2 linked regions of the Bdellovibrio bacteriovorus genome follow. The protein of the gene in region 1 interacts with the protein of each later gene in a pairwise test. Links are inferred from orthologs where the notes say so. Each region holds a gene or a part of one and is shown on either strand. Other genes may lie near its edges. The genes, in order: ndk and ung.

Region 1 (6,053 bases):
GGTGAAGAATAAATCCTTCATGGGATTTATTTTAATGTAGCACCGTATTTTTTAAAAATTGTCTGAAGAGTGCCGTCGGATTTTATTTTATCTACGGCGGCATTCACTTCTTTTTCTTTCACCCGCCCCTTGCGACTGACAGCACACGAGATCGGATATTCCTGCATAAAAAGGCGTTGGCGATTGCGATCAATTTTTGGATGCTTTAGCTTAAAATAATCCACAAAAATTTCATCGGTGACTATATAGTCGATACGCCCGTTAAGAAGCTTTTTTAAATTCGCCTCTTCACTGAGGCTGTCTTCTCGAACAAGTTGTTTAGACTGAAATAAAGGATCTAACTTCGGGTACACGTACTGAAGCATGGTCCCGATAGTTTTCCCTTTTAGATCCGAAACCTTTTTCGGCATAGTCTCAGGCCCAAGAATGATTTCTCTTTTTGAAAACAGAGTTTTAGAAAAATCCATTTGATCTTGATTGCTTGCCCACACTTTGCTTGTGTAGCACATCATATCCACTTGGCCCTTCAGCAAATAGCTGTCCAGACGATAACGCGTGATAATACTAAAGGTGGCGGTTCGCCCCATAGCTTGCGCCAGAGCGGCCGCATATTCGGCCACAAGTCCCTTTGTTTGGGGGGATTTTTCATCAAAAAGCAAAGGCGGTGCAAGTCCCGCGGGAATTCCAATTCGAACTTCCTGGACATCAAAGGCAAAGGCTATCGCCGTAGCAAAAAGAATAGTGGCCAATAAAAATAGACGCATTGGTTTCGAGCTTGCTGCAAAAAAGGAGCTTTATCAAAAGCATATTGCAGCTGGCGTTAAAATATTTCACTGTTCTTTAAGATTCCATCAACGGGCTGATTTTGATTAGGTCAGGTAGCACGGCCGTGATAGAAGCTCCTAAAATTAGGAGTCTTTCATGAAAAAATTGGTTTTTGCCATTCTTGTATCTCTTTTTTCAACCACAAGCTTCGCACAACAATTGGAGCTTCCTCTTCAACCTAAACAATGCATTTCAGTTCAAGAAGCCGCAGTTGCTTTGAATAATTACCTGACTCCCCTTATTGGTACGGTTCCTTCTGACGACTTCGAATGGGCAGATCAAGAGGTCACTCAAGAAGATGTCTCTCGCGCACTTCGTTCATTGAAATGGAATCAAAAAGCGTTCAACTATCAATCCACAGCGGTGACTGAAGGTTACTGTGCAGCGGGTGCAAGCTGCTGGGGTTACTATGAAGTGGATTGCGCAGGAAACGTGACTGCGAACTACGACGGCGAATAGGTCGTCCTCACCCTGAAGTATTTTCAAAAAATCGTCCGCTAATCTTTGTAAAAGCTCAGAATATTATTGTCTTGTAATGGTCCCCAAGGAATAAACTTGGGGCCATGAAGTTCATTACGATCTTGTTATTGATTCTTTCTTCCCATTCGTTCGCGTCTTCTCCAGATTGGTCCGCTGGTGTGGCCATCCCGACAAATGGACGCCACAATATCTATCAATGGTCCGACGAAGATTTCGTACAGATTAAAAATCGCGGGAAAATCCATACGCAGATTTATCCGGTCACGGTCACCGGTATGCTTCCGCCTTATTGGCCAACGGTGCGATTGATTGAAGAAGACAACAAAAATCCTTTTAAAAAATGGGTGCAGTCGATCCTTCACGGAGTCAGTGGCTTTGACTCTTTCAATGATGTTCTTAGGAATCTGGGTCTTCACCCTTACCCCAAAAAAACTGATGAAGGTGTTTACTCTGTACCCTATCCAGAGAATATCGGCCCTGATGATCTGATGGGTTTGGGACTAATTCAGCGAAATGGTGCCGAAGGGTTTACCTTTAGCTGTGCCGCCTGCCACTCGAGCAATCTCTTTGGCAAAACAGTTTTAGGAATGACCAACCGTTTTCCAAAAGCGAATGAGTTTTTCATCAAAGCTAAGAAATTGATGGCTGTGACAGATCCGTATCTTTTCCAAGCCTACACTGGAGCGACGAACGCTGAGCGCGAACTACTATCTGAAGCGCAAGATCATCTGCGTTTTGTTTCTTTAAAGCAGCCTATTGCGTTGGGGCTAGATACGTCTTTGGCGCAAGTGGCTCTATCTTTAAATCGTCGGTCAAAAGATGCTTATGCAAGCTACAGTGAGTGGTACGCCCGCTTTCCTCGTCATGATGCGATCTTAGACAATCACCCTGCGGATTCTAAACCCGCTGTGTGGTGGAATTTAAAATACAAAAATCGCTGGCTTTCCGACGGCAGTGTCTTAAGTGGAAATCCTATTTTCACTAATATCATCTGGAATGAGGTGGGCCGTGGTGCGGATCTCGTTCAACTAGAAAAATGGCTTGCAGAGAACAGCGCCGTTATCGAAGAACTGACAACGGCTGTGTTTTCTTCAGAAGCACCTTTGATTACTGATTTCATCCCTGCAGAGAAAATTGATCTTGGCCGTGCGAAATTGGGAGAACAAATCTTCAATACAAACTGTGCGAAATGCCACGGAAATTACGATAAAGCCTGGAGCCTTGCGGGTTCAGAAAATTTGCCTCTCAAAGAGCAGCTTAAAACGGTGCAAGTTCGCTACAAACAATCCACACCTGTTGTCGATGTGGGAACTGATCCTTATCGTCGTCTAGGAATGAAGTCTTTAGAGCAACTCAATGACCTTGAGATTTCAAAAAAGAACGGCATCGTGATTAAAGCCCAAGAAGGATATGTGCCGCCACCCCTTGTAGGTATTTGGGCTCGTTGGCCGTACTTGCATAACAACTCGGTTCCGAATCTTTGCGCTCTTCTGACTCCATCGGATCGTCGTCCCGTTGCCTACTATTCGGGTGATGCCTTGAATCCCACAACCGACTTCGATTTAGAGTGCAATGGCTATCCCTTGGGAGATAAAACTCCGAAGTCCTGGCAGACTCGTGACCATTATTTTGACACTCGCAAGAAGGGCATGAGCAACAAAGGCCATGACGAGCGCATTTTCATTAAAGACGGAAAAGAAATTCTGTCTAGTACGGATAAGCGCAATTTGATTCTTTTCTTGCAAACTCTCTAGTGGTTGCGAATTCCACCGGGTTATCCACATTCCAAGCTGTCGATACTTTCGACAGCTTCAGAATTCTTTTCTGAAAACATTTCGGGGCCCACATGAGCGAGTGGCTTATGTTAAAAAGACCTCATGAAAAGAACGTGCATTTTAATTTTTAGTGCTATCGTCCTTTGCGCCTTCAACTCATTTGCAAATTCTGAAGAGTCGTTTGCCCGAGGCTTCCTTATTGCTGTCGACACCCGTGATCACAAAGCGTGTGAACAAGCCTTCTTAAGAGTTTCTGGAGCCACCGGCCTGAAAATCTCAAGCTTGTGTGCTCAAGACGGCCGTAATCCTTTTGCCGTGGCCGTCATCACTGTTCCTATTGATGAATTCGAATTTCTTTCTGAAGTCACAAATAAACACGGCTCGAATGCGCGTGCATCTCGTGCTGACAGGTCTGTGATTATGACTCTTCCGCATGATCGCGATACTGAAACATACTTTCGCATCTCCGCACGTCGCGATCGCATGTCGATTACCGTATTCCGCGAAAGTGATTTTGGTGCGATGGATGAGCGTCGCGAACGCTTTCTAATCATGTCATTCGTGATGAAAAATACAGGCTCTCAGGGACTGCAGGACCAGCGCGTGGCATCTTCCATTGATCGTCGTTTGGTCTACAATCGTGGCGCAACGGAATTGACTCAGTCACAGTACAAATCTATCGCCACCAAAGCTTCAAACATTATTGATGCCATTAATGGTGCTGTTCAAAATATCACTTCGCCGCGTGTTTCCCTAGATGTCTTCGTTCCTCCAGATGCTTGCGATGCCAATCGCTTCTGTCCTAATGAAGATGTTATTCGCCTTGGTTTAAGCGTCGTAATTCGCTTTTAAAATCAAACAGAGGGCGGATTTATTTCCGCCCAATTTTCGTTTGACTATTTGCGGCAAAAATCCTAAGAAAAGCCCCAATCCTGGGAGCTAAAATGAAGAAACTATTAATTTTTATTCTATTGGCAGCAAGCCCTGCTTTGGCCGGCCGTATTGACGAAATCGTCATCATGACGACAGAAAGCGTGGAAGAGACTTTGGATCTTTGGAACACGGATAAAACCTACGAAATCACGTATCAGGATTTCACAACGCCGGACCAAGGATTTGATCTTGCGGTGAAAACCAAGCTCAACGTAAAGAATGTCCGCGAGAGCCAAAACCAAGAGTGGACATGTGTCACTCAATTCGTTAAAACTCCTAGGTTCTTTGACGTTTCTAAAACAGATTGTAAATAAACAAGGAGATACCATGGCTATCGAGCAAACATTCTCAATCATCAAGCCAAACGCAATGAAGAAAAACGCTATCGGCGACATCATCAGCATGTTTGAAGCAAACGGCTTGAAAATCGCTGCTGCGAAAATCACTATTCTTTCTAAAGCTAAAGCTGAAGAGTTCTATGCTGAACACAAAGAACGTCCTTTCTTCGGCGAACTAGTTTCTTTCATGACTTCAGGCCCAGTTTGCTTGATGTGCTTGCAAGGTGAAAACGCAGTTTTGAAAAACCGCGAAATCATGGGTGCTACTGATCCTAAAAAAGCTAACGCTGGAACAGTTCGCGCTAAATTCGGTGACAACGTTGGTGAAAACGCAGTTCACGGTTCTGACTCTGCAGCTTCTGCAGCTCGCGAACTTGCTTTGTTCTTCGAAAAGCACGAAATCTGCAACGTTTAATCATTTAAACTGAAATTGCGAATTTAAATGTCTGCAAAATCAAACAAGGGGGGAGCGCAAGCTCCCCTTCTTGGTTCAAAGATCAGATTGAATATTGAAAAGCTTGCCATTGGCGGTGCTGGAGTCGCTCGACACGAGGGCATGGTTGTCTTCGTTCCTCAAGCAGCGCCTAATGAAGAAGTTTTGGCCGAAGTCACTTTGGTCAAAAAGAATTTTGTCGAAGCAAAGATCCTGGAAGTTCTGAATCCGGGAGCTTCTCGCCGAACTCCACCTTGCCCGGTGGCCAACGTTTGTGGTGGCTGTAATTGGCAGCACATCACTGAAGAAGAACAGCTCGCACAAAAAGAGAACCTGGTTTTTGAAACTCTGAAGAAGTTCAATCCCTCTTTGGAATTTGAATATCTACCAATTCAAAAAAGTCCCCGTTCTTTGAGGTATCGCAACCGCATTCAACCGAAGTTCCAACACGGTCGCTTTGGTTTCTTTGCACGAAACTCTCACGATATTGTTGAAATCAATGACTGCCCGATTACGGAAGAGGCCTTGACCGAAAAGTTCGCGGAAGTAAAAGCTTGGGCTCAACAAAAGAATGCCAAAGAGCTCCTTCGTCTTGAAATGTACATCTCGGAGGAAGGTCTAGTTCGCTACGGCCTTATCACTGATGACGACGACGGCATTGGCTTTTCTCAAGTGAATCGCTTTCAGAACGAAGACCTGGTTCGCACCGCCCTAGACTGGGCTGGTGATTATGAATTCAAAAATGTTTTCGATCTTTATGCCGGCGCGGGAAATTTCACGTTTCCTTTGGCACAAAAGTATTCGTCTTCCACGATCACCGGCGTGGAGCTGAATCCTAAGCTTGTGGAACGTGCGAAAAGCAAAATCAAAGAAAAACGCATGAAGTACTTCCTTTCCGACGTGGAGACCTACATGCGCCGAGCACAAATCGGGACTGAAGACTTGGTTTTGCTAGATCCGCCTCGTGCAGGAGCCAGCGAATACATCATGCGCGCTCTGGCCTCAGCGGCCCCTAAAAGAATCATCTACATCAGCTGTCACCCGGTGTCCTTGGCTCGAGATCTTAACTGGTTCTTTGCTTGGGCGCAGAAGCTGGGCAAATCGGCAAAGCTCGCAAGGGTGCAAACCTTTGAAATGTTCCCTCAGACCGACCATGTTGAGACTATTGCAGAGCTCAGGGTTGACTCTTAGTCTTCAAATGATACCTTTTTAACATGCGTAAATGGATTCTCGCACTGACTCTTTTATCTGCACTTGGATGTGCCAGTC
Region 2 (5,884 bases), 330 kb from region 1 along the record:
GAACATGCGCCGTAACGCCACAGAGTTGGGTCTAAAAATCTTCGGTTGGAGCGTCGATAGCTTTGACTGGCAGTATGGCGTATCGAAATACAAAAACGATGAAGAGCGCCGTCAGTTGATCTTACAAAGCTTCTTGAAGGCTCTCAGAGGCAGTAAAAATCGCGGTATCGTTCTTATGCACGACGTGTTTAAACAATCTGCGGAAGCTCTGCCTTTGATTTTGAACTACTTGGCGGACAACGGTTATAAGGTGGTTCTTTTGAAACCTGAAAATCGCGACATGCAAGATCGTTCAAACTTAGCTGTCGTGACTCAGGCGGTGAAGTTTATGAATACGTACAATATTAAAGTCACGGACTTGAAACCGCGCGCGGATCAAAACGGAGAGCCGGTAAAACCTTTAGGTTATGAGCCAGACAGATTCCGTTATCGTGATATGTTCCCTCAATTGAGTTATCAAAATTCTCCGATTGATCCAATGACATCGGCTTGCGAAAAATAATCTTAGCGAGACAGCTCTGCCACACAGTGGTTCAAGCTGTCTTGAGCATAACGGGAAAGGGTGAAGACGCTCTTTCCCGTTGTTCTATCAAACTCTTCCGTATACAAATCTGAGACATCCGAGATTCTTTCGATCATGCAACCGGCTTGGCGTTCTGCCACGTGCAGGCGAACCAGGCACATGCGGTTGCGTAATGAGCAGCGAATGCCTTCCGCGTGCGTTTGCGCAGGGCTGGCGTTGTTAATAGCTTCAATCAGGGCTTTTTCTTCTTGCGGAGACACAAAAGCAAATGCTGGGGAGCTAAAAAGAACGGAGATTGTTGAGAGAGTTAAAACGAACTTAATCATAGAAGCCTCCTTGTTCTGAATCATGCTTCATGATTCGTTCTACAAGGGACTCTATGATTAGTAAAAGGCATAGAAAGAATTCAGATATTCAAGAAATGAATACTATTCCTTTTGAGGGCATTCCTTCTTCTCGACACAAGTCTGTTTCTTAATTGTCGCTACTGTAGGCTTAGCTTCAGAAGCTACCTGACGCGACACCTTCACTTGAGGTGTGGTATTTTTCGCATAGCTCACCGGGGCCATGGAGCAGTTTTGATAAAACAGTATCACGATGGGATTAATCACCAACATCGCTACAAAACTAAAACCGCCACGATTCACCATACAACCTCCGACCTGAGTCTAATTCGTCACACCCTTTACATTACGGACGAAAGGCACTAAGACTTTAGTCAATTTGTAAGGATTCTCAGCTTGATTCAAAAAAAGCCATTTTCTCATCTTGAGAGATTTCAAACTTCGGAGATAATAGGGAAGTGATGACAAAAATGATGAAGACAATCTTATTTGGTCTGATGTTTATGTCAGCTGTTGGCGCTCAAGCAGACTTTTCTAATATCCAACAAGACTGCATCAATGATCTAAAAAAATTCCCCGGAGCGTGGGATGACAAACTTCTTACGAAGGCTTGTGAAAAAGTCAAAGTAGAAGCCCTTTGCGTGAGCGCGGAAGGTCGTCCTATTTACCATTACGACAAACCCTCTTCCACACCAGGCGCTAAGAAAGTTTTAGTATTCAGCTTGATCCATGGAGACGAAACACCGGCAGGAACTGTCGGTCGTTATTGGATGGAGCGTTTAGAAGGCATTGATCCGCGTAACTCTTGGCGTGTGATTCCTGTCGTAAATCCTGATGGTGTGAAATACAAAACTCGTACGAATGCCAACAAGATCGATATCAATCGCAACTTCCCAACAAAAGATTGGGATGTCGGTGCCATCGAAAATTGGAAACGCACGACAAAATCAAATCCACGCAGATTCCCCGGTGAGGTCGCTGCGAGCGAGCCCGAAACAAAATGTGCTCTGCACCACTTAGAAGATTTCCAACCGGATTTCATCGTGTCTGTACATACGCCACTGAAGGTTTTGGATTTTGACGGTCCAAAGGTTTCTCCTCCGCCCAAATTTGATTACTTACCTTGGAAGTCGCTGGGCAATTATCCCGGCAGCCTGGGTCGTTACATGTGGCTTGAAAGACAGACGCCTGTTTTAACGATGGAGTTGAAAGAAAGTCTTCCGCCGAATCTTTCTCCGTTTGAAAAGTTGCAAGATATTATCGGCAGCTTGGTGAAATTAGAAAATGGAAAGACGAAAGCCAATACGGCTGAATCAAAATCGCCGACCAGTTTTCTTCCTGTCGCGCTAGAACACTAATCCCTAAAAATGGAAACGAGGCTTAATCTAATGACTAAGTCTCGTCTCGGACAACCTCTTAGAACTTAAATAACCAATCAATGGTATCTTTTATTCTCAAGAGGTCGTTTCATGCTCAGTATAGCTCTGTGGTTTGTGAACGGAATCCTCCAGTGCCAATAAGCACGAATATCGCTGTCCATTTCCAGCCTTTAGGAGTACGTGAAAAGCTTTTTCAGAGATTTATCTATATCTTCTGTCATGGGAACCTTTAAACAACTCAGATTTTCTTGCAATTGCTCGATGCTGGTCGCGCCGAGAATCACACTGGTCATTCCCGGTTGATTCAATAGCCACGCCAGTGCTAACTGCCCCCGCGTGCATCCCAACTCGTCCGCCAGAGCTTTCATATTGCGCACACGTTCCAAATTTTCCTCTGTGTAGAAAGTTTCTCTGAGCCAATCAATCCGCGACAGGCGACCTTCGCTGATTCCGTTGTCGTATTTTCCAGTCAGCATTCCCGAAGCTAAGGGCGACCACGTTACTAAGCCCATGCCGTGCTCTTGTGCTTTCGGGCGAACATTCTCTTCAAATTTTTCGCGGGCAAGAAGACTGTACTGAGGCTGCTCAATTTGCGGACGGTAGTAACCACCTTGGTCGCAAACATCCATGGCTTCTTGGATTTGTTCAGCAGTCCATTCGCTCGTTCCCCAGTAAAGAATTTTTCCGTGATGAATTAGGTCATCCATAATACGAACAGTTTCCTCGACGGGAGTTTCGGGATCATAGCGATGGCAGAAATAGATGTCTAAATAGTCAGTCCCGATTCTTTGCAGACTTTTATTCACTGATTCAAGAATGTGTTTGCGCGAAAGGCCGCGATCATTGATGTCATCACTCATCGGCCAGAATACTTTGGAAGATATCACGAGCTCATGGCGCGGAAAGTCTTTCAGAGCTCCGCCCATAATGCGTTCCGATTCGCCTTTGGCGTAAATGTCTGCGATATCAAAAAAATTGATCCCGGCTTCATAAGCCAGGCGAAGAATGCTGCGAACAGAAGTGAAATCTTTAACGGTGCCCCCGAACGTCGTCCAGCCTCCTAAAGAAAGCGAACTCAATTTCAGACCGCAACGACCCGCATTGCGATAGGGCATAGTAGGATTGAACATAGGGCCTCCTTCACGGAAGCCCTATTATCTTAATGAAGAACTGGGTGTTGCAAGTAGTGATTGATCTCGACAATTCTGTCTTGTTGGCTAATGACAGAATCCTGGATAGCAACCAACTCTTTCAGTAAAGAATCTTTGGCTAACTTAATAGCTTGGAAGATATCTTCGTGAACTCCTTCGGCTTCGACACTCGTGTCGCCCTCACGCAACACGATCGCAATGCGATAGAGTTTTTTGAGACCTTCAGGGGTAAAGTCTTTTCCTTCTGTTTCATACTGAATCGCTAGTTTTTTCGGATCCCGTGCGACCACTGCGACGATTGTCTGAGGTGTCACGAAGGGTTCGAACTCCACGATCTGTTGATAGATGAAGGACTTAACCTCTGGATTCTGCTCGATAAGTTGTATTGTGGGGTTGAGAAGGGTCGTCATAGGCGGCCTCCTTTTCCTCTACTCATAGTGTAACAATGTGGCCGAATTTTGTCTGGTCAAGTTGAGCAGGAATCAAAAAATAAATTGAAAACCAATAAGATTGATTTAGAATCCGGGACCTAGACCTTTGTCATGTATCAAGGTGAGATGGAAAATTTAAAAAGTGAAGTTAAGTTAGATTCTAGCTGGAAACAGCGATTGCAGGGCGAGTTCGACAGCGAGCGAATGAAAACTCTGCGCGAGTTTCTTGTGCAGGAATACAAAAAAGGCAAGACCATCTATCCGCGTGGTGAAGAATGGTTTGCCGCCATGAACCTTACGCCGTTTGACAAAGTGAAAGTCGTGATCGTCGGGCAGGATCCTTATCATGGACCAGGTCAAGCTCATGGTTTGTGCTTTTCAGTTCGTGACGGAGTTCGTTTTCCGCCTTCTTTGCAAAATATTTTTAAAGAACTGAATTCCGATCTGGGTTTGCAAATTCCCAAGTCCGGCTGCTTAACCAAATGGGCCGAGCAGGGTGTGTTGTTGCTGAACGCTGTTTTGACGGTGGAAGATGGCAAAGCCGCTGCTCATCAGAAAAAAGGTTGGGAAGAATTCACCGATAAGATTATTCATTTACTGAATGAAGAGCGCGAACATCTGGTGTTCATTCTTTGGGGATCTTATGCGCAAAAGAAAGCCTCTTTTGTGGATCGTAAAAAGCATTTAGTGATTGAAGCTGTTCATCCTTCGCCGCTGTCAGCGCATCGCGGGTTTTTCGGAACGAAACCTTTTTCAAAAACCAATGCCTATCTTCGCTCTCACGGTATTTCTGAAATTGACTGGAGCCTTTAAGCAGAAAGGCTGTCATGGAATTTGGAAAGCTGCATTCCGTAGACGGTGTGAATTGGGATCTTCCTTCTGATGACCCTTTGGCGTCAGTGTATTTAGAAAAATTCAAAACCTCCTCTTCAGCAAAATTCTATATTGGCACTCCGGCCTGGGGGCATAAAGAATGGATCGGGAAGATATATCCAGAGAAAACAAAGGCTGCGGATTTTCTTTCTTATTATTCGCGCAATTTCAACACTATCGAACTCAACACATCTCACTATCGTATCCCGACGGCCGAGCAAACACAGAAGTGGCTTGCGCAAGTGGGAACGGATTTTGTTTTCTGCCCAAAGCTCTATCAGGGCATTTCGCATTCGGAACAAGGAATGTTAGATAAAAAACTTTTGGCGGAGTGGTTCGAGTTTTTGAAAAACCTGGGAACGCATCGCGGGCCGTGCTTTGCGCAGTTTCCTCCGCACTTTGATTACAGTAAAAAATCTCTGTTGTTTTATTTTTTGCAGCAGTGGACCGACGATTTTGAGCTGGCTTTAGAGTTTCGTCATCCCAGTTGGTTTCAAAACGGATGTGTGCTTCCGGCATTGACTAAATATTTGCAATCCCGAGGCATCGGCTTAGTTATCACAGATGTCGCAGGTCGAAGAGACGTTCTTCATGTGTCTATAAGCGCTCCCTTCACGATGCTTCGCTTTATCGGAAATGATCTGCACCTATCGGATCGCCAACGTTCCCAAGACTGGGCTGTGCGATTGAGCTCTTGGTCGCAGCAAGGATTACAAAAAGTTTTCTTTTTGGTGCATGAGCCGGATGATATTTTGGCTCCTGAGATGGCCCAAATTGTAATCCAGCAGCTGAATGAAGAGGCTGATGCTCAATTAAATCCCTTACAATGGTGCGCAGCGACCTTGGTGTAATAAATCTCAGAATGCGACGCCCTCCTGGACTCTAGGCTTGCTTCAGATCGCCGATAAGATAAGGCGACAAAAAGGAGTGACTCATGAAGTGGATTTTAATCGCAGCCTTGATAACAACAGCGACAGTCAGTGTAAATCCCGCTTTAGCTCGTTCTGCGGCTCGCGGACCGGCAAATGCTGAGGAGCATCGTTCTTTAGAGGATACAATCAAGAAAATTCGTGAAGACGACGAGGGAATCGTCGTGCTTTTCGCGAAAAACCCGGGATCGTATTACCTGCGTCGAGACGTCGAAAACTTCGATGGCCTTCGTAAGAAATTAGAAGAGGCCTTT

Evidence for each region.
Region 2: the proteins of ndk (region 1) and ung interact in binary tests that used the Escherichia coli proteins (3 or more experiments, as listed by UniProt). The link is inferred for Bdellovibrio bacteriovorus from one-to-one orthologs.

The regions. Positions count from the first base shown.
Region 1 is NZ_LUKD01000001.1:1,372,284-1,378,336, forward strand. The notes cover bases 3,125-6,053. They hold ndk (nucleoside-diphosphate kinase), read left to right. Parts: upstream 3,125-4,340; coding sequence 4,341-4,766; downstream 4,767-6,053. Other genes in these bases: AZI87_RS06610 (hypothetical protein), read left to right, coding at 3,183-3,932; AZI87_RS06615 (hypothetical protein), read left to right, coding at 4,025-4,327; AZI87_RS06625 (class I SAM-dependent RNA methyltransferase), read left to right, coding at 4,794-5,975; AZI87_RS06630 (tetratricopeptide repeat protein), read left to right, coding at 5,999-6,053. Also shown: AZI87_RS06590 (hypothetical protein), read left to right, coding at 1-12; AZI87_RS06595 (substrate-binding periplasmic protein), read right to left, coding at 27-764; AZI87_RS06600 (hypothetical protein), read left to right, coding at 922-1,284; AZI87_RS06605 (hypothetical protein), read left to right, coding at 1,389-3,059. UniProt on the Escherichia coli protein: Major role in the synthesis of nucleoside triphosphates other than ATP. The ATP gamma phosphate is transferred to the NDP beta phosphate via a ping-pong mechanism, using a phosphorylated active-site intermediate.
Region 2 is NZ_LUKD01000001.1:1,050,148-1,056,031, reverse strand. The notes cover bases 3,038-5,797. They hold ung (uracil-DNA glycosylase), read left to right. Parts: upstream 3,038-3,954; coding sequence 3,955-4,641; downstream 4,642-5,797. Other genes in these bases: AZI87_RS04930 (hypothetical protein), read left to right, coding at 5,636-5,797; AZI87_RS04935 (DUF72 domain-containing protein), read left to right, coding at 4,656-5,552; AZI87_RS04945 (hypothetical protein), read right to left, coding at 3,406-3,807; AZI87_RS04950 (aldo/keto reductase family protein), read right to left, coding at 3,038-3,376. In the rest of the region: AZI87_RS04970 (polysaccharide deacetylase family protein), read left to right, coding at 1-502; AZI87_RS04965 (hypothetical protein), read right to left, coding at 505-849; AZI87_RS04960 (hypothetical protein), read right to left, coding at 952-1,173; AZI87_RS04955 (M14 family zinc carboxypeptidase), read left to right, coding at 1,329-2,225; more of AZI87_RS04950, read right to left, coding at 2,417-3,037; more of AZI87_RS04930, read left to right, coding at 5,798-5,884. UniProt on the Escherichia coli protein: Excises uracil residues from the DNA which can arise as a result of misincorporation of dUMP residues by DNA polymerase or due to deamination of cytosine.